4 regions of the Streptomyces sp. NPDC025784 genome follow, and region 3 is predicted to be linked to each of the others. Evidence: riboswitches for the same ligand, from Rfam matches in the RefSeq annotation. Region 3 holds a riboswitch; each other region holds the start of a gene.
The links. A riboswitch is a leader RNA that binds a small molecule or an ion and turns the genes downstream of it on or off. The one in region 3 is predicted to bind cyclic di-AMP.
Positions count from the first base shown of each region.

Region 1: it holds a riboswitch for cyclic di-AMP, as region 3 does, so the genes downstream of both, ACZ4IF_RS23570 (C40 family peptidase) here and ACZ4IF_RS32815 (C40 family peptidase) in region 3, are expected to answer to the same signal.
Region 2: it holds a riboswitch for cyclic di-AMP, as region 3 does, so the genes downstream of both, ACZ4IF_RS32255 (transglycosylase family protein) here and ACZ4IF_RS32815 (C40 family peptidase) in region 3, are expected to answer to the same signal.
Region 4: it holds a riboswitch for cyclic di-AMP, as region 3 does, so the genes downstream of both, ACZ4IF_RS07320 (peptidoglycan DD-metalloendopeptidase family protein) here and ACZ4IF_RS32815 (C40 family peptidase) in region 3, are expected to answer to the same signal.

Region 1 is NZ_JBVHMN010000010.1:242,926-249,911, forward strand. Features, by position in the region: gene ACZ4IF_RS23560 (ATP-dependent Clp protease proteolytic subunit) at 64-699, shown strand; gene ACZ4IF_RS23565 (hypothetical protein) at 707-1,015, shown strand; cyclic di-AMP (ydaO/yuaA leader) riboswitch at 1,393-1,557, shown strand; gene ACZ4IF_RS23570 (C40 family peptidase) at 1,561-2,034, shown strand; gene ACZ4IF_RS23575 (LysE family translocator) at 2,162-2,779, opposite strand; gene ACZ4IF_RS23580 (LysR family transcriptional regulator) at 2,890-3,816, shown strand; gene ACZ4IF_RS23585 (ATP-binding protein) at 3,825-4,283, opposite strand; gene ACZ4IF_RS23590 (helix-turn-helix domain-containing protein) at 4,496-5,353, shown strand; gene ACZ4IF_RS23595 (DUF397 domain-containing protein) at 5,363-5,587, shown strand; gene ACZ4IF_RS23600 (8-amino-7-oxononanoate synthase) at 5,609-6,733, opposite strand; gene bioB (biotin synthase BioB) at 6,894-6,986, shown strand, end outside.
Region 2 is NZ_JBVHMN010000017.1:125,863-132,848, reverse strand. Features, by position in the region: gene ACZ4IF_RS32265 (FtsB family cell division protein) at 1-51, opposite strand, end outside; gene eno (phosphopyruvate hydratase) at 169-1,455, opposite strand; gene ACZ4IF_RS32255 (transglycosylase family protein) at 1,953-2,618, opposite strand; cyclic di-AMP (ydaO/yuaA leader) riboswitch at 2,622-2,785, opposite strand; gene ACZ4IF_RS32250 (transglycosylase family protein) at 2,969-3,943, opposite strand; gene ACZ4IF_RS32245 (cytochrome P450 family protein) at 4,128-5,399, opposite strand; gene ACZ4IF_RS32240 (globin domain-containing protein) at 5,714-6,919, shown strand.
Region 3 is NZ_JBVHMN010000018.1:30,774-37,759, reverse strand. Features, by position in the region: gene ACZ4IF_RS32820 (tellurite resistance/C4-dicarboxylate transporter family protein) at 1-815, opposite strand, end outside; gene ACZ4IF_RS32815 (C40 family peptidase) at 926-2,104, opposite strand; cyclic di-AMP (ydaO/yuaA leader) riboswitch at 2,113-2,284, opposite strand; gene pcrA (DNA helicase PcrA) at 2,834-5,284, shown strand; gene ACZ4IF_RS32805 (M23 family metallopeptidase) at 5,474-6,986, opposite strand, start outside.
Region 4 is NZ_JBVHMN010000002.1:276,828-283,813, forward strand. Features, by position in the region: gene ACZ4IF_RS07305 (TetR/AcrR family transcriptional regulator) at 160-780, shown strand; gene ACZ4IF_RS07310 (SIMPL domain-containing protein) at 886-1,149, opposite strand; gene ACZ4IF_RS07315 (SGNH/GDSL hydrolase family protein) at 1,323-2,108, opposite strand; gene ACZ4IF_RS07320 (peptidoglycan DD-metalloendopeptidase family protein) at 2,465-3,349, opposite strand; cyclic di-AMP (ydaO/yuaA leader) riboswitch at 3,354-3,527, opposite strand; gene ACZ4IF_RS07325 (alpha-galactosidase) at 3,813-5,897, opposite strand; gene ACZ4IF_RS07330 (tyrosine-protein phosphatase) at 6,087-6,884, shown strand; gene ACZ4IF_RS07335 (DUF6126 family protein) at 6,919-6,986, opposite strand, start outside.

The sequences.
Region 1 (6,986 bases), on a different contig from region 3:
CCATCGACAAGCTCTGTACGTCCTGTACATTTTTGACAGAGTCCCCCAGAGGAGGCGCGCACCATGTCCGAACCGTCCGCCCGCTACGTCCTGCCCGAGTTCACCGAACGCACCAGCGCGGGACACCGGACCCTGGATCCGTACTCGAAGCTGCTCGACGAACGGATCGTGTTCCTCGGGACGCCGATCGACGACACGTCGGCGAACGACGTGATGGCGCAGTTCATGCATCTCGAATATCTGGCCCCGGACCGGGACATCTCGCTGTACATCAACTCCCCGGGCGGTTCGTTCAGCGCGATGACCGCGATCTACGACACGATGCAGTTCGTCACCTGCGACGTGGAGACGACCTGCCTCGGACAGGCCGCGTCGGCCGCGGCCGTCCTGCTCGCCGGCGGCACACCGGGCAAGCGGTTCGCCCTCCCGGGTGCCCGTGTCCTCATCCACCAGCCGTCGTTGCCCGAACCGGTCCAGGGCCAGGCGAGCGATCTGGCCATCCAGGCAGAGGAGTTGATCCGCACCCGCGGACTGCTGGAGGAGATGCTCGTCCGGCACACGGGCCAGAGCCCGGAGCAGGTCGCCGCCGACATCGAACGCGACAAGATCCTCGACGCACCGGCGGCGGTGGCGTACGGACTGATCGACCGGATCATCCCGAGCCGCAAGAGCTCGCACAGCACGTCCGGCGGGAGGTGACCGGCCGATGCTCCCACCGGAACTGCCCCCGCTGCCCGCGCTCACCCGCGCCGAGGCCGAGTTGATCGACCGCTACCTCGACGTCGTCGACCTGCTCGGCCGCATCAACCCGGCCCGCCCCGGCGACACCTACCGAGGCCTGAGGGCCGCTCAGGCACTGGTGGTCAAGGCGACCGCGCTGCGTGACGCGCTGACCCTGATGCACCAGCGCGGCGAGAGCGAGGTGCATGCCCCGACGCTCGCGCAGGCACTGCGCGTGCTCGACGGCGAGCGGCGCGCGTCCCGGGTCACCGTGCCCCCCTGCTCCGGAAGTTGACACGCGTCCGGTACGCACGCCCGGGCCGCGACGCACGCCGACGGGCGGGACGTCCGGCCCGGGTTTCAAACGGGCCAGAAGGATTACCCCCCGTTGGAGTATCTGCGGGTCCTTTGTACGACGTCCCCGAGTTGCGCAACACGCGTGGTCATGAGCCTGAATTTGACGTTCCGTTGCAGGTACGGGCGTCGTCGCGCACCTCAACACCCGCCCGAACAAAGGAGTGTCCACCCGAACGGGTGAGTGGTGAGTAACGCCACAAATCACCGGTTCCGCTCGGCATTTCCGACTCTCATGCGTGAAGATCCCTTGCGACGACAAGCCCCCGCCACAGCGGCGGGGCGGTCCGGGCGGACGCCGAGTCCTGCCGCCGCCCGGATGTCCGGTCGACAGAAGTGGATCGGCAGGAGTGGAGGACCCAGCACGACGGGCCGCCGGAGAGATCCGGGCGGTCCTTGGGGTGAAGCCGCAGTACGCGGCCGGGCTACTTCGCCAGCCCGAATCCGACAGGTCATCCTTCACAGGCGGCTGACGAAGGGTTGCGCATGACTGCGCTCAATCGTGTCCCGTCGCTGTGGACCCGGGCCGGTACGGCCTCGGCTCTGACGATCGCCGCCGTCGGCGGCAGCCTGGTGGTGCCGGGCGCGGCTCCCGACGCCGAGGCGGCCACCGTGGCGACGAAGGCACTCCAGGTCGCGGCATCCAAGAAGGGCGCCCCCTACAAGTGGGGGGCCGCCGGACCGCGTCGCTTCGACTGCTCCGGGCTGACCCTGTACTCGTTCAAGAAGGCGGGCAAGAGGCTCCCTCGAACGGCCGCGGCGCAGTACAACAAGACCCACCACATCTCGGCCTCGCACCGCAAGGCCGGAGACCTGGTGTTCTTCCACTCGGGCCGGAGCGTGTACCACGTCGGCATCTACGCCGGGAAGGGAAAGATCTGGCACTCCCCGAAGACCGGGGACGTCGTGAAGCTGCAGAAGATCTGGACGAGGAGCGTCTGGTACGGACGGGTGAGCTGATCCACCCTTCGGTGGCGGCGGCGCGAGGCCGCCGCCGCCGAAGGGCGTGCGACTGGAGACCGCGAGGACCCGCTCGGCGTCCCGCCGAGGCGATCGGCGGCGCCGCCCCGGCCGGTGAGGCGGGCGCTCAGCTCCTCAGGGGCTCCAGGACGAGGACCAGACCGAGCACCGTCAGTGCCGTGCCGGTGACCGCCTCCACGGCCCGTGCGGCACGCGGTGCGCGCAGCCACCGCCCGAGCCGGTCCACGAGGAGCGCCACCGCCGGGAACCACACCAGGCCCAGGACCACCACGATCAGTGCCAGCAGCAGGGTCCGCGGCATCGCGGGACTGCCCGCCGGCACGAACTGCGGCAGCAGGCTGAGAAACGTGATCGGGGCCTTCGGGTTGAGCGCGTTGGTGACGAAGCCCTGCCGCAACGGACGCGCGCCGCCCCCGGTCGCCTCCACGACTTCTTCGCGCGACCGCCCCAGCGACCGCAGCGTCCGCGCCCCGAGCCGGAGCACGTAGACACCGCCGAGCAGTTGCAGTGCCCGGAAGAGCGCCGGCACGGCGGTGAGCACCGCGGCGACCCCGGCGACGGCGAGCGCCGTGTGCAGGAGCAGTCCGCCGACGATGCCGAGCGCGCTGGCGAGGCCGGCCCGGCGCGAGACCAGGCCGTTGCGCACCACGACGGTGAAGTCCGCACCCGGCACGGCGACCATGCCCGCGGCGACCGCTGTGAAGGCGATGAGCTGAGCGTCCATGGACCCCAGGTTGCCTGTGCCGGGCCTTCAGCAGGTATGTCGAATATTCTGGGTCGGTCTTAAGCATTCGTTAAGACCGGCGCGGTCGTGGCGAGATCCGGGGTGGTCCGATGTACGACCCGAGGCGGCTCGCGGCGCTGGTCGCGGTCGCCGAGGCGGGGTCGATCACCCGGGCCGCCGAACGGCTCGGCTACACCCCGCCCGCGCTCTCCCAGCAGCTGGCGAAGCTGGAGCGCGAGGCGGGCGCGACGCTCCTCGTCCGGTCCCATCGCGGGACGCGGCTGACGGGCGCCGGCGAGCTGCTGGTGACGCGGGCGCGCCGGGTGCTCGACGAGATGGAGCGGGCCCGGCACGAGCTGGCGCACCTGGCCGGCCTGTCCGGCGGCACACTGCGGCTCGGCACCTTCCAGACGGCGGGCATCCATCTGCTGCCGCCCGTGCTGAGCGCCTTCCGCCGGACCTACCCGGACGTGGAGCTCGCGGTCGCCGACTACGAGCCGCCCGCCGGTGTCGCGGCCGTCGCGGCGGGCGAGGTCGACCTGGCTCTGACACACACCTACGAGCCTGCGGCCCCCGTCGCCGTCCCGTCGTCCGTGAGTCTGGAACCGGTGCTGGTCGAGGAGCTGGTGCTGGTGACCGCCCCCGGGCACATCCTGGCGGGCGGCTCGGCCCGGCTCCCGCTCGCCGAGCTCGCGGGTCAGCCGCTGATCAGCATGGCTCCGAATCATCCGCCCCGGCAGGGCGTGGAGGCGGCACTCGCCCGCGCGGGGGCCACCCCCGCGGTGCTGGTCGAGACTCCGGTCTACGCGCTCGTGTGCGCCCTGGTGAGCGCCGGACTCGGGGTCGCGGTCGTACCGGAGATGGTCGCCAGGACAGCGGCGACTCCGGTGGGGACGCGCCTGCTGGAGCCGGGAGATCTGCGCCGTACGATTTCGGTCGTCCACCGGACCGACGAGACGTCGCCCGCCGCCGACGCGTTCCGTGCGCTGCTGCGCGGCACCTTCGAACGGGCCGGCCGCCACCGCCCGGACAACTGAGCCGTCGCTCAGGGCTCTTGCGGACCCCCGGCCACCACCGGCTGGACCCGTGCCGTCCAGGGCAGTTCGATCGAGATGGTCTTGCCGCCCTCCCGGGTGGGCCGGACGGTGAGTCTGCCGCCGCACTCGGCGGTCAGCCAACGGATGATCACCATGCCGCGTCCGTTGTCCTGTTGGACGGCCGCCGGAAGCCTCTTGGGGAAACGCGGGTGGCTGTCGGTGACTCCGAGACGGAGCTGTTCGTCCCGTTCCAGCCGGACGTCGACGGTGAAGGTGGGCGACTGCCCGAAGGTGTGCTGGACTGCGTTGGTGGCGAGTTCGGAGACGATGAGCCGTACGGTGTCGGCGACTTCGGAGTCGCACGGCAGACCCCATTCGACGAGTACGTCGGCGACGAACCTGCGGGCCGCGGAGACCGAGGCGGGATCGCTCGGCAGGGTGACGGATGCTTCCTGGTGATCTGCCATGGCGACGTCGTCCCTTTCCCACGGGACCGGAGTCCGACACGGAGCGGATGGTTCGAGTACGGTCCCGGACTGGTGCTTCGCGCCAGACTGCCATTACCGGGCCGGTCACGGGTGCGATCCACCAAGTTATGCATATATCTGTCGCTCGAAGCGGTGAACTCTGCGACCGCAGAGCGTATTTGGGCGGCTCGGAAGGAGTAAGGAGTACGGCCATGCAGCACGGTCCCGCGGTACGCCGCCGCAAGCTCGGTGCCGAACTGCGCGCGCTGCGCGCCGGCGCGGGTCTCACGAGCGGTGAGGCCGCTCGGCTCCTGGGCTGGCACCAGTCGAAGGTGAGCCGGATCGAGACCGGGACCAGCGGGGTGAAGCCCACGGACGTGACGCGTCTGCTGGACGTCTACGCGGTCGAGGACCCCGAACTGCGCGACCTGCTCACCGTGTTGGCGGGCTCCGAGGACGACGGCAGACATCACTGGTGGCACGCGTACCGCGGGGTGCTGCCGCCGGCGTACCGGGACTTCATCAGTCTGGAGTCGCAGGCGCGCGGGATGCGGACGCTGGAGACGTCCGTCGTACCCGGGCTCCTCCAGACGCCCGAGTACGCACGCGCCGTGACGCGGGCCGCCGTCGACGGGCTGGAGGACTGCAAGCTCGACGCGCTCGTCGAGGTGCGCCTCGCCCGGCAGGACGTGCTGCGCTCGTGTCCGCCGCTGGAGCTGAACGCCGTCCTGGACGAAGCGGTGTTACGGCGCGAGGTCGGCGGACCCGAGGTGATGGCGCACCAGTTGCGGCGGTTGTGCGACGCCGCGGCACTGCCCCAAGTGCGGCTTCAGGTACTGCCGTTCACCGCCGGAGCGCACATCGGCGTCACCGGGCCTTTCGTTATCTTCTCATTTCCGAACACAACTGATCTGGATGTGGTTGTTCTCGACCACTTGACGAGTAGCCTCTACCTCGAGCGGAAAGAAGACCTTCAGGCCTACAGCGAGGCCTTCGACGCTCTTCAGTTCCACGCCCTTTCGCCCGAGGAATCGTTGGACTACATCGCCGGGATAGCTGACGGCGCGTAAGGAGGCACCATGTCTGCATTGCCTCGGAACGTACCTTCCAGTACCTCACTCCACGACGCACGGTGGCTGCGCAGCAGCCGCAGCACGGGAATGAACAATTGCGTCGAGACGGCACGACCCGGCCCGGGCCCCTGGTCCGGACTGGTGGCCGTGCGCGACTCCAAGAACACGACAGGACCCGCCCTGCTGTTCGCCCCCGCCGCCTGGGAGGGCTTCATCAGCGGACTGGGCTGACCCCGTACCCGCACACCTCGATCACCGCGTCCGGCTGATCACGCTCACGGCGTGCTCGATCTGCTCCTCGGTGAGGTCCGCGCGAGCGGTCAGCCTCAGCCGTGAGATGCCGTCGGGCACGGACGGGGGACGGAAGCACCCGACGGCGAGTCCCGCCTCACGGCAGTCGGCCGCCCAGCGCACCGCTCGTTCGGGGGACGGCGCGCGCACGGAGACGACGGCGGCGTCCGGCCGTACGGCTTCGAGACCCTCGGCCGTCAGCCGGGTGTGCAGCACCGTCGCCACCGCGCGCGCCCGCAGCGCGCGTTCCGGCTCCCGGCGCAGCAGCCGCAGAGCCCCCAGAGCGGCTCCGGCCGCGGCGGGTGCGAGGCCCGTGTCGAAGATGAACGTACGTGCCGCGTTGACCATGTGGTCGATGACGACTGCCGGGCCGAGGACCGCGCCGCCCTGACTCCCGAACGACTTCGAGAGCGTGACCGTCACGACGACGTCCGGCGCTCCCGCGAGCCCCGCCGCGTGCGGCGCACCCCTGCCGCCGTCGCCCAGGACACCGAGTCCGTGCGCGTCGTCGACGACCAGTCCGGCCCCGTACTCCCGGCAGGCGTCCGCGAGTCCGGCCAGCGGAGCGGCGTCCCCGTCGACCGAGAAGACCGTGTCCGAGACGACGACCGCGGGCCCCTGGTGGGCACCGAGCGCCTTGCGCACGGCGTCGGGGTCGGCGTGCCCGACCACCTGTGTGGTGCCCCGGGCGAGCCGGCAGCCGTCGATCAGCGAGGCGTGGTTGCCCGCGTCGGAGACGACGAGTGAGCCGTGCGGTGCGAGGGCGGTGACGGCGGCGAGGTTGGCCGCGTAGCCGGAGGAGAAGACGAGGGCGGACTCGAAGCCGCAGAAGTCGGCCAGTTCGCGTTCCAGCTCGCCGTGCAGTTCGGTCGTGCCCGTCACGAGGCGGGAGCCGGTCGCGCCGCCGCCCCACCGGTGCGCGGCGTCCGCCGCCGCCCCGGTGACCTCCGGGTGCCGGGCCAGTCCGAGGTAGTCGTTGCTCGCGAGGTCGAGGAGCGGCGAGTCGGCGGGGCGCGGACGCAGCGTGCGGACAAGTCCGGCGGCGCGACGCGCCCGGGCCTGCTCGTCGATCCAGCCGAACGCCATGTGTCCTCCGGACCGTAGGGGCGGGTGTTTTGTAGGCAGTGCACAGACCCTAGCGGCCGGGCCAGCGGGCCAGGGTGTGGCAATACCCACACGTCGAACCGTCTCTCTTGTGCAAACTCTCCTTGGCCGGGAGTGGTCGCATAAGCAAGGATCGGGCCTCATGGACCTGCTGAACACGCTGGTGGACAAGGGGCTTCGGCGCGAGCTGCCGACCCGCGACGAGGCGCTGGCCGTACTGGCCACCTCCGACGAC
Region 2 (6,986 bases), on a different contig from region 3:
CAGCCGCAGCCTGGTCGCGGTGGAGAACCGGTCCCGGTCCTTCACGGCCATGTATCCCGCCTCCCCGGTGCTTGCGCGTCCGCCGGCCCGTCACGTGCGTACGTCCCCGCACACGGTACGGGACCGAGTACGGGGACGTACGTACGACGCTTCCTAAGCCAGTGCGACTCAGCCCTTGAAGCGGGGGAAGGCGCTGCGGCCGGCGTACACCGCGGCGTCGTCGAGGATCTCCTCGATGCGCAGCAGCTGGTTGTACTTGGCGACGCGGTCCGAGCGGGCCGGGGCACCGGTCTTGATCTGACCGCAGTTCACGGCGACCGCGAGGTCGGCGATCGTGACGTCCTCGGTCTCGCCGGAGCGGTGGGACATCATGCACTTGAAGCCGTTGCGCTGGGCCATCTCGACGGCGTCCAGGGTCTCGGTCAGCGAGCCGATCTGGTTGACCTTGACGAGCAGGGCGTTGGCGGAGCCCTCCTCGATGCCGCGGGCCAGGCGCTCCGGGTTGGTGACGAAGAGGTCGTCGCCGACGATCTGGACCTTGTCGCCCAGCTTCTCGGTGATGACGTTCCAGCCGGCCCAGTCGTCCTCGTACAGCGGGTCCTCGATGGAGACCAGCGGGTACGCGGAGACGAGCTCCTCGTAGTACTCGGTCATCTCGGCGGCCGAGCGGGACTTGCCCTCGAACTCGTACTTGCCGTCCTTGTAGAACTCGGACGCGGCGACGTCGAGCGCGAGCGCGATCTGCTCGCCGGGGATGTAACCGGCCTGCTTGATGGCCTCGAGGATGAGGTCGAGCGCGGCACGGTTCGACTCCAGGTTCGGGGCGAAGCCGCCCTCGTCGCCGAGGCCGGTGGACAGGCCCTTGGTCTTCAGCACCTTCTTGAGGGTGTGGTAGACCTCGGCACCCCAGCGCAGGGCCTCGGAGAAGGACTCCGCGCCGATCGGGGCGATCATGAACTCCTGGATGTCCACGTTGGAGTCGGCGTGCGAGCCGCCGTTCAGGATGTTCATCATCGGAACGGGCAGCAGGTGCGCGTTCGGGCCGCCCAGGTAGCGGAAGAGGGGGAGGTCGGACGCCTCGGAGGCGGCGTGCGCGACGGCGAGCGAGACGCCGAGGATGGCGTTGGCGCCGAGCGAGCCCTTGTTGTCGGTGGCGTCCAGGTCGAACATCGCCTGGTCGATCAGGCGCTGCTCGGTGGCGTCGTAGCCGACGAGCTCCGGGCCGATCTGCTCGATGACGGCGAGGACGGCCTTCTCGACACCCTTGCCCTGGTAGCGGTTGGGGTCACCGTCGCGGAGCTCGATGGCCTCGAAGGCACCGGTGGAGGCGCCGGACGGGACGGCGGCACGACCGGTGCTGCCGTCGTCGAGGCCGACCTCGACCTCGACCGTGGGGTTGCCTCGGGAGTCCAGGATTTCCCGGGCTACGACGACGTCGATGGACGGCACGAGCATCTCCTTCTGGGATGTGACGCGGGTACGCCGGACACCGGGCCCGGCACGGCGCGGAGCCTGGGACGGCTTCGCGACATGAGCCTAACCGCCTCGGGGGGATCGGCCAGCCTGACGACCACCCCTTGAGCAGAACCGAGCGTAAATTGTTTCCGAACGGAACAAAAACCTGCCCCGTACATGAATACCGCCCCGCACGAAAAGCCCCGCCCCGGCGCGTGCGGGGGAACACGTGCCGGGGCGGGGAGCCCGTGGGGACGGGGGTGACCCTCACCAGGCCTCCAGTGTGGAGACCTTCTCCAGGGGAGAGCCATGAACCGGCTGAGGCCTTTCGAGGACCGCTGCCGGGCCGCGGCCGGCGGTGTGGGGCCGGACCGGACGGCGTGGACGCCGGTCCGGACCGCACACGGCCGGTGGGGGCGCGGACGCAGGTGGGGGCTGCGGACGCGGACGGACGCACGGAGGACGGTGGGGGGGCGCGGCCGCCGCGCGAGGGCCGGTCAGCCGAGGTGCAGCTGCTGGCCCGGGAAGATGAAGTCGGCGTCGTCGACGATGTCCTTGTTCAGCTTGAACAGCTGCTGCCAGCCACCCTTGACGTGCTTCTTCTCGGCGATGGAGCTGAGGGTGTCGCCCTTGACGACCTTGTACTCGCCGTCACCCTTCTTGACCCTCTCGCCGGTCGGGGTGGTGACGGTCTTCTCGGCGGCCGGGCGCTCGGCCGAACGCGAGGCGGGCTGCTCCGTCGTACGGGTGGTGGTGCTCGACGCGGAGTCCGCGGTGCCGCCGTTGTACGTGGCGCTCGACAGGCCCGTACCGCAGGTCGGCCAGGCGCCCTTGCCCTGCGCGGCGAGGACCTTCTCGCCGATGGCTATCTGCTGGGCCTTGGAGGCCTTGTCGGCGGTGGAGGCGTAGGCGGTGCCGCCGTACGCGGCCCAGGTGGAGGCCGCGAACTGCAGGCCGCCGTAGTAGCCGTTGCCGGTGTTGATGGCCCAGTTGCCGCCGGCCTCGCACTGGGCGACGGCGTCCCACTCGGACGCGGTGGCGGCGGAGGCGTTGCCGGCGGCCATCAGCGGAGCGGCGATGGCGACACCGGTGACACCGGCGAGGGCGGCGACACGTGCGGCCTTGGACGGACGACGGTGCTTGCCCTTGTCGGAAAACAGCATGGAGGATCCCCTCACCGACGCCTGCGAGGTGAGCTGTCGGGTTCGGGCGGGTGAGTGCCCGGCCGTGCGCTCCAGCGCTCGGCTCCACCCCTAGCCGCTCCCGGTCCAACAACCGGTCGCGGCACTTACCTTGGGTCCCCCGCTCCTGCCCACGGCGCTTGACGCGTCGGCTGTTCCCGTACGGCCGTCGGCAGGATTCGGCGTTGCGACCGTCGGGGCCCGCTGTGGCGAGCGATCACGACCGTAGGCATGCGGTCGACGGAATTCCAAAGACGATCAGGGCCTCTGAGACTCATCTCTCACTCGCACCAAACCGGACATTCCACGGCGAACCGTGACGCGAACTCCCGCTACTTTTCGCCCGATTCGGCATCAACTGCAAGGCTCTGACCGGGGAGGATGAGGTCAGGGTCGGCGCCGACCGTCTTCTTGTTCGCGTCGTACAGCCCGGACCATCCGCCCGGCAGGTCGAGGGCGTCGGCGATCGTCGAGAGGCTGTCGCCGTTGCGCACGGTGTAGGAACCGTCGGCGGATTCACGCGAGGGGCCCGAGCCGCGGGAGGCGTGCCGCCCCGGAGTGCCGTCCTCGCGGGCGTCACCCGCGCCCTGCGTCGCATCCTCGTCGGCGCTGTCGCCGCGATGGCGGCCGGCTCCGGCCGTGCCGCCCTCGGACACCTCCGAAGACTCGTCATTCCGGCCAGACTTGTCCGATTCATCGCTCTTCGGCGTCGCCTGGTCCGAGCGGTCCGAGTCCTGGGAGTCCCCGTCCGACGAGGTGTCGGACTTGGTGGAGTTCCCGCCCTCGCGCGAGGTGTCGGTCAGGGAGGACGAACCGGACGAGAGAGAGGAGTCGGAAGAATCAGTTGAAGAGGACGAATCGGACGAGTCCGAAGAGCCGCCCTCGTTCGAGGAGCCGTTGCCCAGGCCCGTGTCGACCTCGACGTCAGCGGAGTTCCTGCTGAGCCCGGAGAGCGGCCCGCAGGTCGGCCAGGCGGTGAGCCCCTCGCCGTCGAGGACCTTCTCGGCGACCGCTATCTGCTGCGAGCGGCTGGCCTGGTCGGCGCTCGCGGCGTAGGCGAGACCGCCGTACCTCTCCCAGTTGTCCTGGGTCAACTGCAGGCCGCCGTAGTAGCCGTTGCCGTTGTCGGCGCTCCAGGCGCCGCCGCTCTCGCACTCCGCGACCCGGTCCCACGTGGTGCCGTCGGCGGCGCTCGCGCTGGTGGCGCCGAGCAGCGGGATCGCGATGGCCGAACCGGTCACTCCAGCGGCGACGATGAGAGCCGGGGCCTGACGGGGGCGACGGTGACGGCCGTTCCCGGAGAGCATGCGGAAGCCTTTCGCGTGACAGCAGGTGACTACAGCGGCTACAGCGACAGATGGGCCGCGTTGCTGGGTGAACGTATCCGCACTCGAACGCTTGTCACAAGTCGATGCAGCGCAGATCACGTGAAGATCACAGATGTGACGGACCGTCACCCGACACCCATCGGGACGTCGTTCCGCGGCATGCCTACCTGATCGGCGTGAACTCCACCGGAAGTGTGCGCAATCCACGCATAATGAGGCCACCGCGCCAGCGCAAATCGGCCGGATCCCCCGCGAGTTGCAGATCGGGCAGGCGGGTGAGGAGCGTGGCGAGCGCGGTCTGCCCCTCCAGACGGGCGAGCGGCGCGCCGAGACAGTAGTGAAGGCCGTGGCCGTACCCGAGGTGTTGGTTGTCACGCCGGGACAGGTCGAGCGTGTCCGGCTGTTCGAACCGTGCGGGGTCACGGTCCGCAGCCGCCAGGACGACGAGGACGGGATCGCCGGGCGCGATGTCCTGCCCGCCGATCCGCACGGGCTCCGTGGCGAACCGCCAGGTGGCGAGCTCGACCGGCCCGTCGTAGCGCAGGAGTTCCTCGACCCCGGTCTCCAGCAGTCCCCGCTCCCCCGCGGCGAGGGAGGTCTGGAGGCGGGCCCGCTGCCCGGGGTGGGTGAGGAGGGCGTAGGTGCCGTTGCCGATGAGGTTGACCGTCGTCTCGAATCCCGCGAAGAGCAGGATGAACGCCATCGCCGCGGCCTCGTTCTCGGTGAGGTGCTCGCCGTGGTCGGAGGCGCGGATGAGCCCGGAGATGAGGTCCTCGCCGGGTGCGGGGTGCTCGGGCAGCGCCTCCCGCTTGCGGTGGATGAGGTCGGCCAGATAGCCACGCATCTTCTTGACGGACCGCGCCACCCCGCCCCTCGGACCCCCGCCGTGCCGGATCATCATGCCCGCCCAGTCCCGGAAGTCGTCCTGGTCCTCGCGGGGGACGCCGAGCAGATCGCAGATGGCGTAGATGGGCAGCGGGAACGCGAAGTCGTGGATGAGGTCCGCGGAGCCCTCGCCCGCGAACCGGTCGATCAGCCGGTCGGTCAGTTCCTGCACGCGCGGCGCGAACTCGGCCACCCTGCGCGGGGTGAACGCCTTGCTGACCAGCCGCCGCAGCCGGGTGTGGTCCGGCGGGTCGATGTTCAGCAGATGGGTCATCAGCTCGGCCTTGCGCTCACCCGGGATGCCCGTCTTCCCCTTGGCGTGGGTGGGTTCGTCGTGATGGGCGGGGTTCTTGGACAGCCGCTGGTCGGCGAGCGCCTGCCGGGCGTCCGCGTACCGGGTGACGAGCCAGGCCTCCACCCCGCTGGGCAGCCGGGTCCGGTGCACCGGGGAGTGCTCCCGGAGCCAGGCGTACGCCGGGTAGGGGTCGGTCGCGAACTCCCAGGTGAAGAGTTCGGGGGCGGGGCTGGCGGAGGCGTGGGGCTCGGTCACTCCCCGACGGTATCCGCAGCGCCCGGAGGTGCCGGGACCGACCGGCGGCCGGGGTGGCCGGCACGGCGCGCACCTGCCGCGTGCACGCTCCCTCGACGGCGGACGGCTCGCGTCCGCGCACGGCCCGGGTCCGCCGCCGCGGCCCGGCCGGGGCCGTCGGCCGGGGCCCGCGTGCGCCGGGCTCGGGTGCCGCGCGCACCCGACGGGGAGCCGTTCGCACCGGGCCGACGGGGCGCCGCGTTCCCTTCATCCGGACTGTCCGTAAATCGCCCGCTGCTTGACCACGCGGCTCGACGAGTCCATACATTCGCGCCGTGGACCCCGAGATACTCCGATCCAGCTTCGCGGTCGTCGAGAGGCGCGCCGAGTTCGCGGTCAAGTACTTCTACTCCCATCTGTTCCGCCACCATCCGGACCTTCGCGCGCTGTTCCCGCTGGATCTCCCGCAGGACATGGAGCGGCAGCGGGACCGGCTGTTCGCGGCGCTCACCCATGTGACGGAGCGGCTGGAGGACCCGGGACTGCCCGACTATCTGCGCGAACTCGGCCGTGACCACCGCAAGTACCTCGCCGAGCCCGAGCATTACGCGGCCGTCGGGGCGAGCCTGGTCGCCGCGTTCGCCGCCGTCGCGGGCTCGGCGTGGAACGCGGAGGTCGAGAAGGCCTGGTGCGAGGCGTACGAGGCGATCTCGGACCTGATGCTCCAGGGCGCGTGGGAGGCGCAGCACCGCGGTGAACCGCCCTGGTGGGACGCCGAGGTGACCGGGAGGACGCGGCACGGCGACGACCTCGTCGTCCTCACCCTGCGGCCGCGGCGGCCGCTGCCCTACTCCCCCGGCCAGTACGTCGGCGTCAACGTCCCTCATCTGCCCGGCGTCTGGCGGCCCTACTCGCTGGCCAACGCGCCCCGCCCCGATCACACGGTGGATCTGCACGTCAGCCGCGTCGAGGACGGGGTGCTGTCCACCGCTCTCGTCCGGCGGACCCGGGAGGGCGACGTCCTGCGGCTGAGCGCGCCCGGCGGCGAGCTGACCCTGCGCAGCTCCGTGGAGCGGCCCGTCACCCTCATCGCGGCCGGCACGGGCTGGGCTCCCGTGAAGGCGCTGCTGGAGCAGCTCGACACGTCGCACGAGGCCCGGCTGTTCCTGGTCGCCCGCGACATCGAGCACCTGTACGGCCGTGAAGCCGTGGAGCGGTTACGGCACCGGCTGCCCGAGCTCGCCGTCACCTTCATCACGCCCGCGCCCGGCCGCCCGCGGACGCAGGCGACCGAACGCCTCCTGACCGCGCTGGGCAACCGGGCCGGGTGGGCCCGGCACGACGTCTATCTGGCCGGTCCTCCCGAGCTCGTCGAGGAGGTCTGCGAGACGCTTCCCGCCCTCGGCACACCACTGGAGCGGATCTTCCACGACGTGCCGGGACCGGCCGGGCAGCCCCGGCCGCTGGGGGCCGCGGAGTGGCTGCTCGGCCGCCCACGGCCGAGCTGGCACAACCCGTCGGGCCGCACGGCCCGGACGTGACTGCGGCCGGGCGGCGCCGCGGCCGGGACACGACCGGGGCCCGGGCGTGCCCCGCCGGGACGTGGCA
Region 3 (6,986 bases):
GTCATCCCCATCGGGAAGACCGTCGCCCAGCGTCGTACGTCGTAGCGCGGGCGCTGCCAGATCAGCTCCGAGACGACGAGGACGCAGTACCAGACGACCGCGAGGATCAGCACGGCGACGGTCACGGTGCGCAGGACGCTCTGGTCGTCGTCGTTCCACAGGTACGGGTTCACGTGGTGGGCCGCGACGAGCTTGGCCCCGGCCAGTGCCGAGATGGCGAGCGCGCCGCCCGCCACCCACTGGTCCCCGGCCCCCCACGCCACCTCGCGGATGTCGAAGTGCGCGTACGCCACCCCGTACAGCGCGAGACCGAGCCAGAACAGCACCAGCGCGGCATGCGCGAGCCACTCCGGGCCGACGGCCGCGGCGAGCGTGGCGGCCAGCACGGCGAGCCCCTGCGTGGCCACGCAGACGAGGAACACGCCTCCCGGCATCCGGTGCTTCCAGTGCCGTACGACGCACCACAGCAGCACGGGCCAGAGCACGGCCGACAGGGCGAGCAGGGCCTCGGCGGCGACCTGCCGTCCCAGGGCGGTCAGGCGTGTCCCGAGCACGGTGGTGGCCGCGACGGCGGTGAGCCCGGCCGGCGTGTATGCCTCTCCCACCCAGCGCGGCCGTTCCCGCAGCAGCCGCAGGACGAAGTCCGCGGCGAGCCCGACCCAGGCTACGCAGGCCAGGACCAGCGCGACACGGGACAGCGTCTCGTGGTCGGCCATGTACAGCCCGACCGAGACGATGCCCGTGGCCATCACGGCGGCACCGGCGGCGGGCGGGTGCTCCGCCCACCAGGCCCGGAGCTGGGAGAAGGCTGGCATGCGGACGATGCTATGGACCGACGGGCGCGTTGCCCGTGGGGCACGCGCGCGGGGCGCCCGATAGGCCCCACGCGCGTGTGCCCGCCACGGAGCGCCGTCCGCGGGACGGCCTACGCCGGGCGCACCACGCTGTGGATCGCCGACGTGCCGTCGTAGTAGATCGACTCCTCGCGCACGTACGCGCCCGGCTTCGGCGCGTGGATCATCATGCCGTTGCCGATGTAGAGGCCGACGTGGCTGATGTCGTCGTAGAAGAACACCAGGTCACCCGGCTGCGCGTCGGAGAGGGAGACGGTCGTGCCCGCGTTCACCTGGTCGTAGGTGACGCGCGGGAGCGAGACCCCGGCGGCCTTCCAGGCGGCCTGCGTGAGGCCCGAGCAGTCGTACGAGTCCGGTCCGGTGGCGCCCCACACGTACGGCTTGCCGATCTGGGTGCGGGCGAAGGCGACCGCCTTGTCCGCCTTCGCCGTGGACGACGAGCCCGTGGTCGTCGAGCCGGTGGAGCCGGTGGAGCCGGTGGAGCCCGTGCTGGTGTCGCCGGACGACGACTCCTGCGCGGCCGCCTTCTGCGCAGCCTCGGCCGCGGCCTGCTGTTTCGCCAGTTCCGCCGCCTTGCGCGCGGCCTCCTCCTGCTTCTTCTTCTCGATCGCGGCGAGCCGGGCCTTCTCCTCCGCGGTCAGCTTCGAGAGCAGGTCACGCGCCTCGGTGAGCTTGCTCTGGACGTCAGCCTTGGACTTCTTGAGCGCGTCCTGCGAGGAGGACAGCGTCTCCAGGCTCTTGGCGGCCTCCGTGCGCTTCTTCGTGGTGGCGGCCTGCTCGGTGATGTAGTCGTCTACGGCCGCCTTCTGGCGGGTGGTGAGACGGTTCATCAGCTGGGTCTGGTCGAAGTAGTCCTGCGGGTCGTCGGCGAGCAGGAGGGTCGCGGTGTCGGGAGCGGCGGCCCCGGTGCGGTACTGCGCGGCCGCGAACGAACCCAGTTCCTCACGCGCCGAGTTGAGCTTCTCGGTGCGCTTGGCGACGTCGTCGCGCAGGGCGTCGACGCGCTCCTGCTGCTTGGCCGTCTTCTCCCTCGTCGCGTTGTACTTCTCGGTGGCCGTCTCGGCCTGGTGGTAGAGGTCGTTGACCTTCTTCTCGACTTCTTCGAGGCTCGGCTTGGGCTCGGCGGAGGGGGACGCGTTCGCCGTCTGGGAGAGCAGGGCCACGGAGGTGAGGGCGGCCGTCGCGAGAGCGGGGGTACGTATGCCTGCCATACGCGAACCCGCGGGACGCCATTTGCGGTGCGACGCCAAGAGAGGCGACTCCTTCCGTCATCCGCCTACCGAGTTAGCTGTCGGGTTCGGGCGGGTGCATCCGGAAGGTTTGCCCTACGGTCCTTGCCCCACAAGGCAGTTGGACCGATTCACCCCAAGGTCGGTGGGTCCCCGGTTCCGGCCGCCGCGAGGGCAGGCCGAATTCGGCGGAGGCCGCACGGCCCGGCGACGTTCGCCGGTGGGGGTCGAGCGGCCTGTGCGGCACGCTAGCCAATTCGTGTGGCTGCTGTGAAGGTTGATGTGCGATATGCCCGATACATTTTCGTGACCTTGGCCATGAAAAGCGTCGCTCTCACCGATCGTGGCCCGGAGGCTCTGGAGGGTGACGGAGGCGAAGGGGCTCTCGGTAGGGGGGCAGCACGCACCGCGAGGGTTCTGAAGGTGATGTCAGTCACGGTGGAGGCGGCGGGGAGGGGCCTTCGCGGGCCGGGGCCGGGCAGCGCACGGGACTCGCGGAGTCCAGGTGGGCGGTGCACGGGGCTGACGGAGCCACGCGGGCGGCGCGAGGGACTCACGAGCCGGGCGCGGGCGGGGAATGGGGCCGGCGGGCCCGGGAGCGGGCCGGGGAGGGGCCGGGCTCGCGGAGGCCGGCCCGGGAAGATCATCGGCTTCCCTGGGGCACCGCGGAGACGGACGGGCACCCCGATCGGGGCGGACTTTCCGGGGCGGCGGCCGGTTGTCGGTGGGGCGGCCTAGACTCGGAGAGCGATGAGCAGCCTCTTTGACGACAGCTTCCTGGCGGACCTCAAGCCCTCCGGGGCCCACGAGGAAGAGCCCCCGCCGCCGCCCGAGGACGAGGCGCCGGAGCCCATTCCGGACGACCTGTTCGGCGGCCGCTTCGACCTGCCCCCGGCCCGGGACGCGTACTACCGCGACGGCGCGCACCGCCCTGCCGTCGACCCGGCGACGCTGCTCGACGGGCTGAACGAGAATCAGCGCGCCGCCGTCGTCCACTCCGGCTCCCCACTGCTCATCGTGGCCGGCGCGGGCTCGGGCAAGACCCGCGTGCTCACCCACCGGATCGCCCATCTGCTGGCCGAGCGGCACGTCCACCCCGGCCAGATCCTCGCGATCACCTTCACGAACAAGGCCGCGGGCGAGATGAAGGAGCGCGTCGAGCAGCTCGTCGGCCCGCGCGCCAACGCGATGTGGGTGATGACCTTCCACAGCGCCTGCGTCCGCATCCTGCGCCGCGAGAGCAAGAAGCTCGGCTTCACGTCGTCCTTCTCGATCTACGACGCCGCCGACAGCAAGCGTCTGATGGCCCTGGTCTGCCGCGACCTGGACCTCGACCCCAAGCGCTTCCCGCCGAAGTCCTTCAGCGCCAAGATCTCGAACCTGAAGAACGAGCTGATCGACGAGGAGGACTTCGCGAACCAGGCCGCCGACGGCTTCGAGAAGACCCTCGCCCAGGCCTACGCGCTCTACCAGTCGCGCCTCCGCGAGGCCAACGCGCTCGACTTCGACGACCTGATCATGACGACGGTCAATCTGCTGCGCGCCTTCCCGGACGTCGCCGAGCACTACCGCCGCCGCTTCCGCCACGTCATGGTCGACGAGTACCAGGACACCAACCACGCGCAGTACGCCCTGGTCAGGGAGCTGGTGGGGCCGGCCGACAGCGACCCCGGCGAGCTGTGCGTCGTGGGTGACGCCGACCAGTCGATCTACGCCTTCCGCGGCGCGACCATCCGCAACATCCTCCAGTTCGAGGAGGACTACACGGACGCGACGACGATCCTGCTCGAACAGAACTACCGCTCCACCCAGACGATCCTCTCCGCGGCCAACGCCGTCATCGAGCGCAACGAATCACGGCGCCCGAAGAACCTGTGGACCAACGCGGGCGCCGGTTCCAACATCACCGGCTACGTGGCCGACACGGAGCACGACGAGGCCCAGTTCGTCGCCGACGAGATAGACCGTCTCACCGATGCGGGCGAGGCCAAGGCGGGCGACGTCGCCGTCTTCTACCGCACCAACGCGCAGTCCCGTGTCTTCGAAGAGGTCTTCATCCGCGTCGGCCTGCCCTACAAGGTCGTCGGCGGCGTCCGCTTCTACGAGCGCAAGGAGGTCCGGGACGTCCTCGCGTACCTCAGGGTGCTGTCCAACCCCGAGGACTCGGTCCCGCTGCGCCGCATCCTGAACGTTCCCAAGCGCGGCATCGGCGAGCGCGCCGAAGCGATGATCGACGCGCTGTCGCAGCGCGAGAAGATCAGCTTCCCGCAGGCGCTGCGCCGCGTGGACGAGGCGTACGGGATGGCGGCCCGCTCGACGAACGCGGTCAAGCGGTTCAACACGCTGATGGAGGATCTCAGGACGATCGTCGAGTCGGGCGCAGGCCCGGCCACCGTCCTGGAGGCGGTCCTCGAACGCACCGGCTACCTCGCCGAGTTGCAGGCCTCGACCGACCCGCAGGACGAGACCCGGATCGAGAACCTCCAGGAACTCGCCGCCGTGGCCCTGGAGTTCGAGCAGGAGTCCGGCGAGGGCGAGGCCGCGGGAGGCCTCTCCGAGTTCCTGGAGCGGGTCGCGCTCGTCGCCGACTCCGACCAGATCCCGGACGAGGAGGACGGCAACGGCGTCATCACCCTGATGACCCTGCACACCGCCAAGGGCCTCGAATTCCCCGTGGTCTTCCTGACCGGCATGGAGGACGGCGTCTTCCCGCACATGCGCGCACTGGGACAGGTCAAGGAGCTGGAGGAGGAGCGGCGCCTGGCCTACGTCGGCATCACGCGCGCGCGGGAGCGGCTCTACCTCACGCGGTCGTCGATGCGCAGCGCATGGGGCCAGCCCTCGTACAACCCGCCGTCCCGGTTCCTGGAGGAGATCCCGGCCACCCATCTGGACTGGAAGCGCACCGGAGCGACGGCTCCCGTGTCCTCCGGTCCGGCGTCGGGGATCGCCGCCTCGCTGTCGTCCTCGCGTTCGCGGTCCGCGGCCTCGGGCGCGTCCGGGTTCGCGACGCGGCGTGGGATCTCGGAGAAGCCGGTGGTCTCGCTGGCCGTCGGGGACCGGGTCACGCACGACCAGTTCGGCCTCGGCACCGTCGTCGGTGTGAAGGGGACGGGCGCGAACGCCGAGGCGACGATCGACTTCGGCGAGGCGAAGCCGAAGCGGCTGCTGCTGCGGTACGCGCCGGTGGAGAAGCTGTAGCCCGGAGCCCGAGGGGCCTGTCGCTCGACAGGCCCGCGGTCCCGGTCGGGACACCCGAGAGAGAGCGGCTACGCCGGCGTACGGCGTCGTGGCCGCGCCTCGGGGAAGCGGGCCGGGGCTCGTGAGAGCGAAGGTGGGCCCGGGACAAGGGTGTTGTGGGGCCGGGACAGTGGCGTGGGCCCGGGGACGTTACGTCGGGTCCAGTCCGTGGCTGCGCAGCCACGGCAGCGGGTCGATCGCCGAACCGCCGGCCGGACGGACCTCGAAGTGCAGGTGCGGACCGGTCGAGTTGCCGGAGTTCCCGGAGAAGGCGATCTGGTCGCCGGCCTTCACGGCGGTGCCGGAGGCGACCTTGTACGTGGAGAGGTGGCAGTACCACGTCTCCGTGCCGTCCTTCGCGGTGACGATCATCATGTTCCCGTACGCGCTGTTCCACTGCGTGCGGACGGTTCCGTCGGTCGCGGCCATCACCGGCGTGCCGTACGAGACCGGGAAGTCGATGCCCGTGTGTACGGACATCCAGTTGATGCCCGCCTGGCCGAAGTAGGCGCTGAGGCCCTTCTGGGCCACCGGGATGGCGAACTTGGGGCGCAGCCGCTCCTTGCGGGCCGCTTCCTCCGCCGCCCTCTTCTTGTCGGCCGCCTGCTGGGCCTTGAGGTCGATACGTTCCTGCGTGCGGCTGGCCCGGTCGGCGAAGTCGTCCGCGCCCGCGGACAGACTCTGGAGCTGGCTGTCCAGCTTGTTGTTGGCGGTGGACGGCTTCACGGCCGTGGGGTCCGGGGCGCTCGCCGTGGTGTCCTTGCCTTCGTCCCCGCCGAGGTTGCCCACGGAGGCGGCGGCGATGCCGGCGACGCCCATCACGCAGGCCGAGGGAACGGCGACGGTCAGCAGAGCGGAACGTTTCGCGGGGCTGCGGCGACGGGAGCGGGAGCCCGAGCGCGAGGCGGCACGGGGGGTCGGGACGACCTCCTCCATGTCGTCGAGCAGCGGGGCCCCGTAGTCACCGTCGTCGTCGGCCGATGCGTCCACGTCGTCGGTGAAGGACTCGAACTCGTCGTCCCCGTCGATGTGTTGGTCGTACGAGACGTGCTCGAAGGTGGCGGTCGCCTGCTGGTCGAAGGGCACGGACGCGTGCGTCTCGGGCTGCTCGTACGCCTCGGCATGGCCGTGCGGCTGCTCGTACGTCTCCTGCTGGGCGAGCGGCTGCTCGTACGCGTCCTGCTGCGGATACTCGTACGCCTCGTACGGGTCGTGACCGCCGGCGGTGTTCCACTGGGTGGCGTCGTACGCCCCCGTCTCCTGGGCCGGCGCACTCCACTGCTGGGAGTGGTCGACCGACGGGTCCGGCTGGAGCCAGGCATTGGCGTCCCACTGTCCCGACGCCTCCGGGCTCGGGTGCTGCGCGGGGATGTCGGCCAGTTGCTGGTAGCCGGACGCCCATGCCGTCGTCTCGTAGCTGCCGGTGTCGTAGGCCGCCTGATGCTGCGCCGCGTACGGGTCGTAGTTCAGTGTCTGGTGGCTGCCGGTGCTCCACTGCGTGGCGTCGTAGGACCCCGTGCCCTGGCCCGACATGTCCCCGAAGAGGGGGTCGGCCTCGAAGGTCGCGGTGGCATAGGAACCAGTCGCGCCGGCACCCGCGTCGTAACCATGGGCGGCGTAGGCGTCGTACGTGGTGAAGTCGCCGTACTGGGCTTCCTGTGCG
Region 4 (6,986 bases), on a different contig from region 3:
AGGGGTCCGACATCAGCGGGCCGGGCGGGCCACGTGCCGCGGGCCGGGCGCCGGGGCGGGGGGACGCCCGGCCGAGGATGTCGCGTTCGCACTCCCGAAGGGGCCCCGCAATGGCGCCCTGCGCCCGCATCACCGGGGGCGAGGGACTAGGGTTGCGGCGTGGCGAGAGTGCGTTTGAGCGTGGCGGAGCGGCGCGAGGAGTTGCTGCGGGCCGCCGTCGAGCAGATCGAGGCGCGGGGTGTGGCGGCGGTGCGGATCGCCGATGTGGCCTCGGTGCTCGGGGTGAGCAACGCGCTGGTGCTGTACCACTTCTCGACGAAGGAGAAGCTGGTCGCCGCCGCGTTCACCTACGCGGCCGAGGACGACCTCGCCCATCTGCGCAAACTGCTCGGCCGGCGCACGACCGCGCTGCGCCGGCTGCGAACCGCGGTGCGCTGGTACGCGCCGACCGGGCAGGCCAAGGGCTGGCGGCTGTGGATCGAGGGCTGGGCCGCCGCGCTGCGCGAGCCCGCGCTGCGGGAGGTCACGCGTGATCTCGACAAGCAGTGGAAGGCCGCGCTCACCGAGGTGATCGCGGAAGGCGTGGCCGCGGGCGAGTTCCACTGCCCGGACCCCACCGGCGCGGCCCTGCGGCTCACCGCGCTGCTGGACGGTCTTGCCGTCCAGATGACGGCGTACGCGGGCGCGGTGTCACGGGCGCGCACCCACGAGTGGGTGGACGAGGCCCTTGCACGCGAACTGGGCCTGGAGCGGGCCGCGTTGGTGGCGGCGGTGCGCTGAGCCCCGCCCGCGAGCGGTCGACGGTGCACGCCCCGCCTCGGCGTACGACTGCCCCTTGAACGCGCCGGCGGCGGTGTCGCAGCCGCAGCCGTCCTCGGCGTCGGCTCAGCCGAGTTCGTACACCGCCGTGACCGTGATCGTGTCCCGGATCTCTCCGGGCGCGACCGGCACCGCCCCGCCCTGGTCGAAGGCCGCCGCCGCGATCGGTACCGGACGGGACTCGCCGCCGCCGTCCTCGGTGAGGGACACCAGTCGGCCGAGCCGGTGGCCGCCCAGGCGCGCGTACTGCAGTGCCTTCTCGTGCGCGGCCTCACGGGCGGCGGTGTGCAGCGGGGCGGGGTCGGCCACCTCGAAGACGACGGACTGGATGCGGCCCGCGTCCCGGCGGGCATCGAGGTCTCCTTCGGGCCCCGCCCCTCGGGACCCGGGGGCGGTTCGCGGTCATCCCGGCACCGCGTGCCGCGCTCCGCCCCACGCCACTCCCGCGCTGTCACCTCACTGGTCGAGCCACCGTCGGCGGACTCCGCCGGCGTCGGTGCGGCTCAGGCGACCGCCTCTATGCGCATCTTGATGTCGTCCGGGGAGAGGGAGCCCTTGGCGGCCACATGGTCACCCGACGACTCGCCGCGCAGCCGGCGCCCGATCCACGGGACCAGGTACTCGCGCGCCCAGTGGATGTCGTCGCGCCGCACTTCGAGCGTGCCGCGGGGCGGCAGCGGCGGCCAGGGCTGGTCCGGGTCGGCCGGCACGTCGAGACCGAGGACCTGACCGGCGCGGAGCGCCACCCGGGTGTGCCCCTCGGGCGAGAGGTGCAGCCGGTCGCCGTCCCAGGCACGGCGGTCCTGAACCGTCTTCAGGGACCAGAGGTCGAGCACGGGGCAGCCGTAGCGGTCCGCGATGGCCCGCACGTGTCCGTTGTACGTGGCGATCTTGCCGCGCAGGTGCTTGAGCACGGGCACGCCACGGGTGTCGAAGCCGGTGGTCACCATGACGGTGCCGACGGCGGAGGTGAGGTCGGCGATCGCGCGCTCGAAGCGCTCCGCGACCTCGTCGGGGTCGGTGCCGGGCCGGATGATGTCGTTGCCGCCCGCACAGAAGGAGACCAGGTCCGGGGCGAGTTCCTTGGCGCGCCCGAGCTGGTCCGCGACGATCTGGTCGAGCAGTTTCCCGCGCACGGCGAGATTGGTGTAGTTGAAGTCGCCCTCGGCGCGCCGGTCCGCGAGGAGCACCGCGAAACGGTCGGCCCAGCCCACGAAGGCCCCGTCCGGACCGGGGTCGCCGACGCCCTCGGTGAAGCTGTCCCCCACCGCCACGTACGACCCGATCACTGATCTGTTGTCACTCTTCGAATCGTCTGCCACGTCGGGCCATGATTCACCTTTCGATGTGAGCTACGCGACCGTAAGGAAGGGTTGACGGATGGTGAGATAAGACACTCGTCAAGTATTGGTCAATCCGGAATAGGGCCCTGATCAGGAGCGTTGACCGAGTCCGCACGTGGAGGACCGCAATCCGGCACCGGTGGCGCCGTATTGACGTGCCGACGCACCGAAGGCCGGACCCCGGGGATCGGGGGTCCGGCCTTCGGAGGCGGTCCTGCCTCGTGGACGTCGGGTCCCGCCGTCAGGAGCGGGACCCGGCGTCCGTGGCAGGAAGCGGCGGGCGCCGGGGACTGCGGGAGGTGTCAGCCGACGGCGACACCGTGCGAGCGCAGGTAGGCGACCGGGTCCACGTCGGAGCCGTAGTTCGGCGTGGTGCGGATCTCGAAGTGCAGGTGCGGTCCGGTGACGTTGCCCGTCGCGCCGGAGAGGCCGACCTGCTGGCCGGGGGTCACGGCCTGGCCCGCGGACACGGACAGGGCCGACATGTGGGCGTACTGGGAGTACTTGCCGTCGGCGTGCTGGATGACGACCTGATTGCCGTAGGCGCCGCCCCAGCCGGCGGAGACGACGGTTCCGGCGGCGATGGACTTGATGGTGGTGCCGGTCGGGACCACGAAGTCGACGCCGGTGTGGTAGCCGCTGGACCACATGCTGCCCGCCACCTTGTAGGAGGTGCCGACTCTGCCGCCCGCGACCGGCAGCGTGTAGCCGGAGGAGCTCTTCGCGGCGGCCTGGGGCGCCGGGGCGCCGGCGGTCTTCGCGGCCGGGGCGCCCTCGGTCTTCGCGGCCGGGGCGGACGACTGGGTGGCCCCGGCGGACACGGCCTTCGCGCCGATCGCCAGCTTCAGACCCGGGTGGATCAGCGCCGGGTCGCCGCCGATGGCCGAGCGGTTGTCGGAGTACAGCTTCTTCCAGCCACCGCGGACGCTCTGCTCGGCGGCGATCTTCGCGAGATAGTCGCCGGCCTCGACGCGGTAGGTCTTGGTACCGGCGACCTTCTTCGCCGCGACGGGAGCGGCGGTCACGACCTTTTCCGCCTTCTGCGCGGCGGCGGCGGGGGTCGCGGCATGGGCGCCCGTGGCGCCCAGCAGGGGCAGCGCGAGTGCGGCGCCACCGGTTCCGGCAACGGCGATCGAGCGGGCGAAGCGGGGGGACTTGGGACGGCGGTGCTTACCCTTCGCGGGCATGACGAGTTCCTCTCCGGCGCCTGCGAGGTGAGCTGTCGGGTGCGGGCTGGAGATGCCCGGCCACGCGTGTGCGTGGCTGTACCCCTAGCCGTTCCGGAGACCGGAACAGGCATGGAACCTTGGGTCCCCCGCTCCTGCCGCGTGCGGGTCTGTGTGCGGATTCCGGCCGGCGGCAGGATTGGGCGTCCGTCCGGAGTGAGGGCGAACGTAAGCGAGACGAGAGCGCGGCCACAAGCAGGTGATTTTTTCGCGCGCCCACCTTTCTTGATCCATGTCGGAAATGCCCGTCACACTCCGTGAAGAGATGATCTTTTGCCCGGCCCAACAAGCCCGTGGACACGGGCGCGTTGCGAAAAGCCGGCTGCGACGCATCGTCACGAATATGACGCTGCTCACGCGACCCAGCGCACGGCTCCCCAATCCAGGGCCAGTTGGAACGAAGGTCCTGATTTCGACAGAACGGTCATATGCGACACAGTCGGATGACTACGGCATCGAGGTCTCCCCGCAGGCCCGTCCGCAGTCCGTGGTGCAGCAGCACGGCACCTCGATGGATTTCGCCCGTTTCACGGCATTCGTACCCTTGTGTCGCGTCGAGTCCGCGCAGTCGGAGCGGAGCGGCCGGCTCGCCGTACCGCTGGGCCTGGAGCCAGGCGAGCACCACCGTCTCGTCGCCGTGGACGTACTGCACGGCGCTCAGGCCGCCCTCCGGAGGGCGGAGACGGTAGAGGTCCCCGCGCTGCACGACGGGGCGGATCTCCTTGTAGAGGCCGATCCATTCCCGCGCCTCGGCGAGCTCCTCCTCGCTCCACGCGGACAGGTCCCCGCCGATGCCGAGCACCCCCGCCATCGCGCTCACGAACCGCGGACGCAGGGTGCTCACCCGGCCGTTGAGCTGGGTGTTCGGGCTGTCGGTGACCCAGGCGGCCATGATCCGTGCGGGATGGATCTGACTGATGCCGTACTGGATGGCGAGCCGGTCGAGCGGGTCGGTGTTGTCCGACGTCCACACCTGGTCCGTACGGGCCATGATGCCGAGGTCGATCCTGCCGCCACCGCCGGAGCAGGACTCGAAGGAGACACCGGGGTGCGCGGCCCGCAGCCGGTCGAGGAGGGCGTACAGGGCCCGCACGTGCTCGACCCACAGCTTCTGCGGATAGGGCTCGCCGGGCCAGCCCGCGTCCGTGAAGCAGCGGTTGAAATCCCACTTCACATAGTCGACCGGCGCGCCGGAGAGCAGCCGGTCGAGCTGCTCCCACAAATACTCCTGGACGTCCGGGCGGGCCAGGTTGAGGACGAGCTGATGGCGGTACTCCGTCCTGGTCCGCCCCGATTGGAACTGGACCCAGTCCGGATGCGCGCGGTACAGCTCGCTGTCCGGATTGACCATCTCCGGTTCCACCCAGATCCCGAACTCCATGCCGAGCGCGTGGACATGGTCGGCGAGCGGCTTGAGCCCCGCGGGGAAACGGTCCGGGTTGGGCGTCCAGTCGCCGAGCCCGGCCCGGTCGCCGGTGCGCGCGCCGAACCAGCCGTCGTCGACCACGAACAGCTCGACACCGATCTCCGCGGCCCGCCGCGCCAGCGCCATCTGCTGGTCCTCGGCGATGTCGAAGGTGGTGGCCTCCCAGGAATTGAAGAGCACCGGACGGTCCCGGCCGGCGTCCGGGACGACGTGCTCCCGCTGGTAGGCGTGCCAGGTCCGGCTCGCCCCGCCGAATCCGCCGGCGCTCCAGAGTCCGGCGAAGACCGGGGTGGTGAAGGACTCCCCCGCCTCCAGGCGCAGCAGCCCCGAGTCGTCGTACCCCGCGCCGCCGGTGATCTGCACCCGGGCGTCGGGCAGCTGCGCCACGGCGATCCGCCAGGACCCCGACCAGCCGAGAGCGCATCCGTACACCTCGCCGCTCTCCTCGGTGGCCTCGGTGTCCAGCGCGACCCAGGGCAGGTGCTGGTGCCCGGTGTGGCCGCGCCGACTGCCGATGACCTTCTCCCCGTAGGTGAGGGGGGAGCGCACCAGCCGGGACTCGGCCGCCCACCGGCCGTGCAGCTGGGACAGCCGCCAGCCGTCGCGCTCGGGCAGCGTCCAGGTCGCCGAGTCGGCGCGCAGCAGCTCCACGGGAGGTCCGTCGTTGTCCAGGGCGGCCCAGCGCTCGATCACGTCGCCGCGCATGCGGTAGTGCAGCGTGATGCGGAGCCCGGAGTCCGCGAAGCACAGGGCCAGCTCGTCGTCTCCGTGCCCGTGACCTGTGTCACCGGCCCCCTCGAACCGCCACTCGGTCCCCCGGCGTTCCTCGGTCCGCACGGAGAGGGCGGGGCGCACGAAGCGGGGCCCGCCCTCGACCGGGTACTCCTCACGGCCGTCGAGCAGCGACTCGAAGGGCCGGTACGGCGGTGCGGGCAGCGCGGCCAGCGACTCGGCGTCGGCGAGCGAGATCCGCGGGCCCCAGTGCAGGTGGAGCAGTTCGTCGAGGTCGGTGAGCCGCACCGCGTAGCTGCTCGTCGGCCCCGAGAGCAGCCAGGTGCGACCGTCCGCGCCGGTCTCGATCATCAGTCCCCCACGGATCCGAACGGCCACGGTCAGACACCGACATGTTCCCGGCGGCCGTGCCCCGCGGGCAACGCCTGTGGACAACTCATTGCCTCAGGAACCCATGTCGTATGGTCGAGAGCGCAACCCGTCGACACACGCCACCGGGCAGGACCTGGCGGCGCCGGCGGCCGAATGTGAGGAGTTCACGTGACGCAGCAGGTCCCGTCGACCGAGCCCGAGCTGGCCGGAGTGCGCAACTTCCGGGACGTGGGCGGCCTGCCCACCGTCGACGGCCGGCGGGTGAAACAGGGTCGGCTGTTCCGCAGCGGCCACCTCGCGCACGCGACCGAGAAGGACGCCACCTTCCTCTCCTCACTGGGCCTGCACACGATCTTCGACTTCCGTAACGCCTCGGACCAGAAGCTGGAGGGCCCCGACGTCGACCTCCCGGGCGTGCGGAACGTGAACCTTCCGCTCACCGACCCGGCCGACGGCGCCGAGTTCTGGAAGATGGTCCGTGACGGCGACCTCGACCAGCTGCGCGCGATCCTCTCGGACGGCAAGGCCGCGAACCGGATGGTCGTCTCCTACCGCACGATCATCAAGGAGCGCACGACAGAGCACTCCCAGGTGCTGCACGCGCTGGCCGAGGACAGCGTGCCCGCGCTGATGCACTGCGCGGCGGGCAAGGACCGCGCGGGCCTGTCCATAGCCGTGACGCTCCTCGCCCTCGGTGTCGAGCGCGACGCGATCGTCGCCGACTACCTGGAGTCGAACGCCAAGCACCGCCGCTACAAGGTGCACCGCAGCAGTTCCTCCCCCTCCGCGTACTCCCCGGAGGTCATGGAGCTGCTCAGCCCGCTGTTCGACGCGCGCGCCGAGTACCTCACGGCGGCCTTCGAGACGATCGAGGAGACCTGGGGCGGCGTCGACACCTACCTGGAGCAGGCGCTGCGGGTCACCCCGCAGGTGCGGGACCGCCTGCGCGAGCGCCTGCTGGACTGACGCGGCCCCGGGCCGGCCCTCCGGCCCGGCACGTCTACTGGCTCTGCGCGCCCAGCGTGAAGAGCAGATAGATGAAGGCCGCGAAGAGGTGGCCGACAGCGA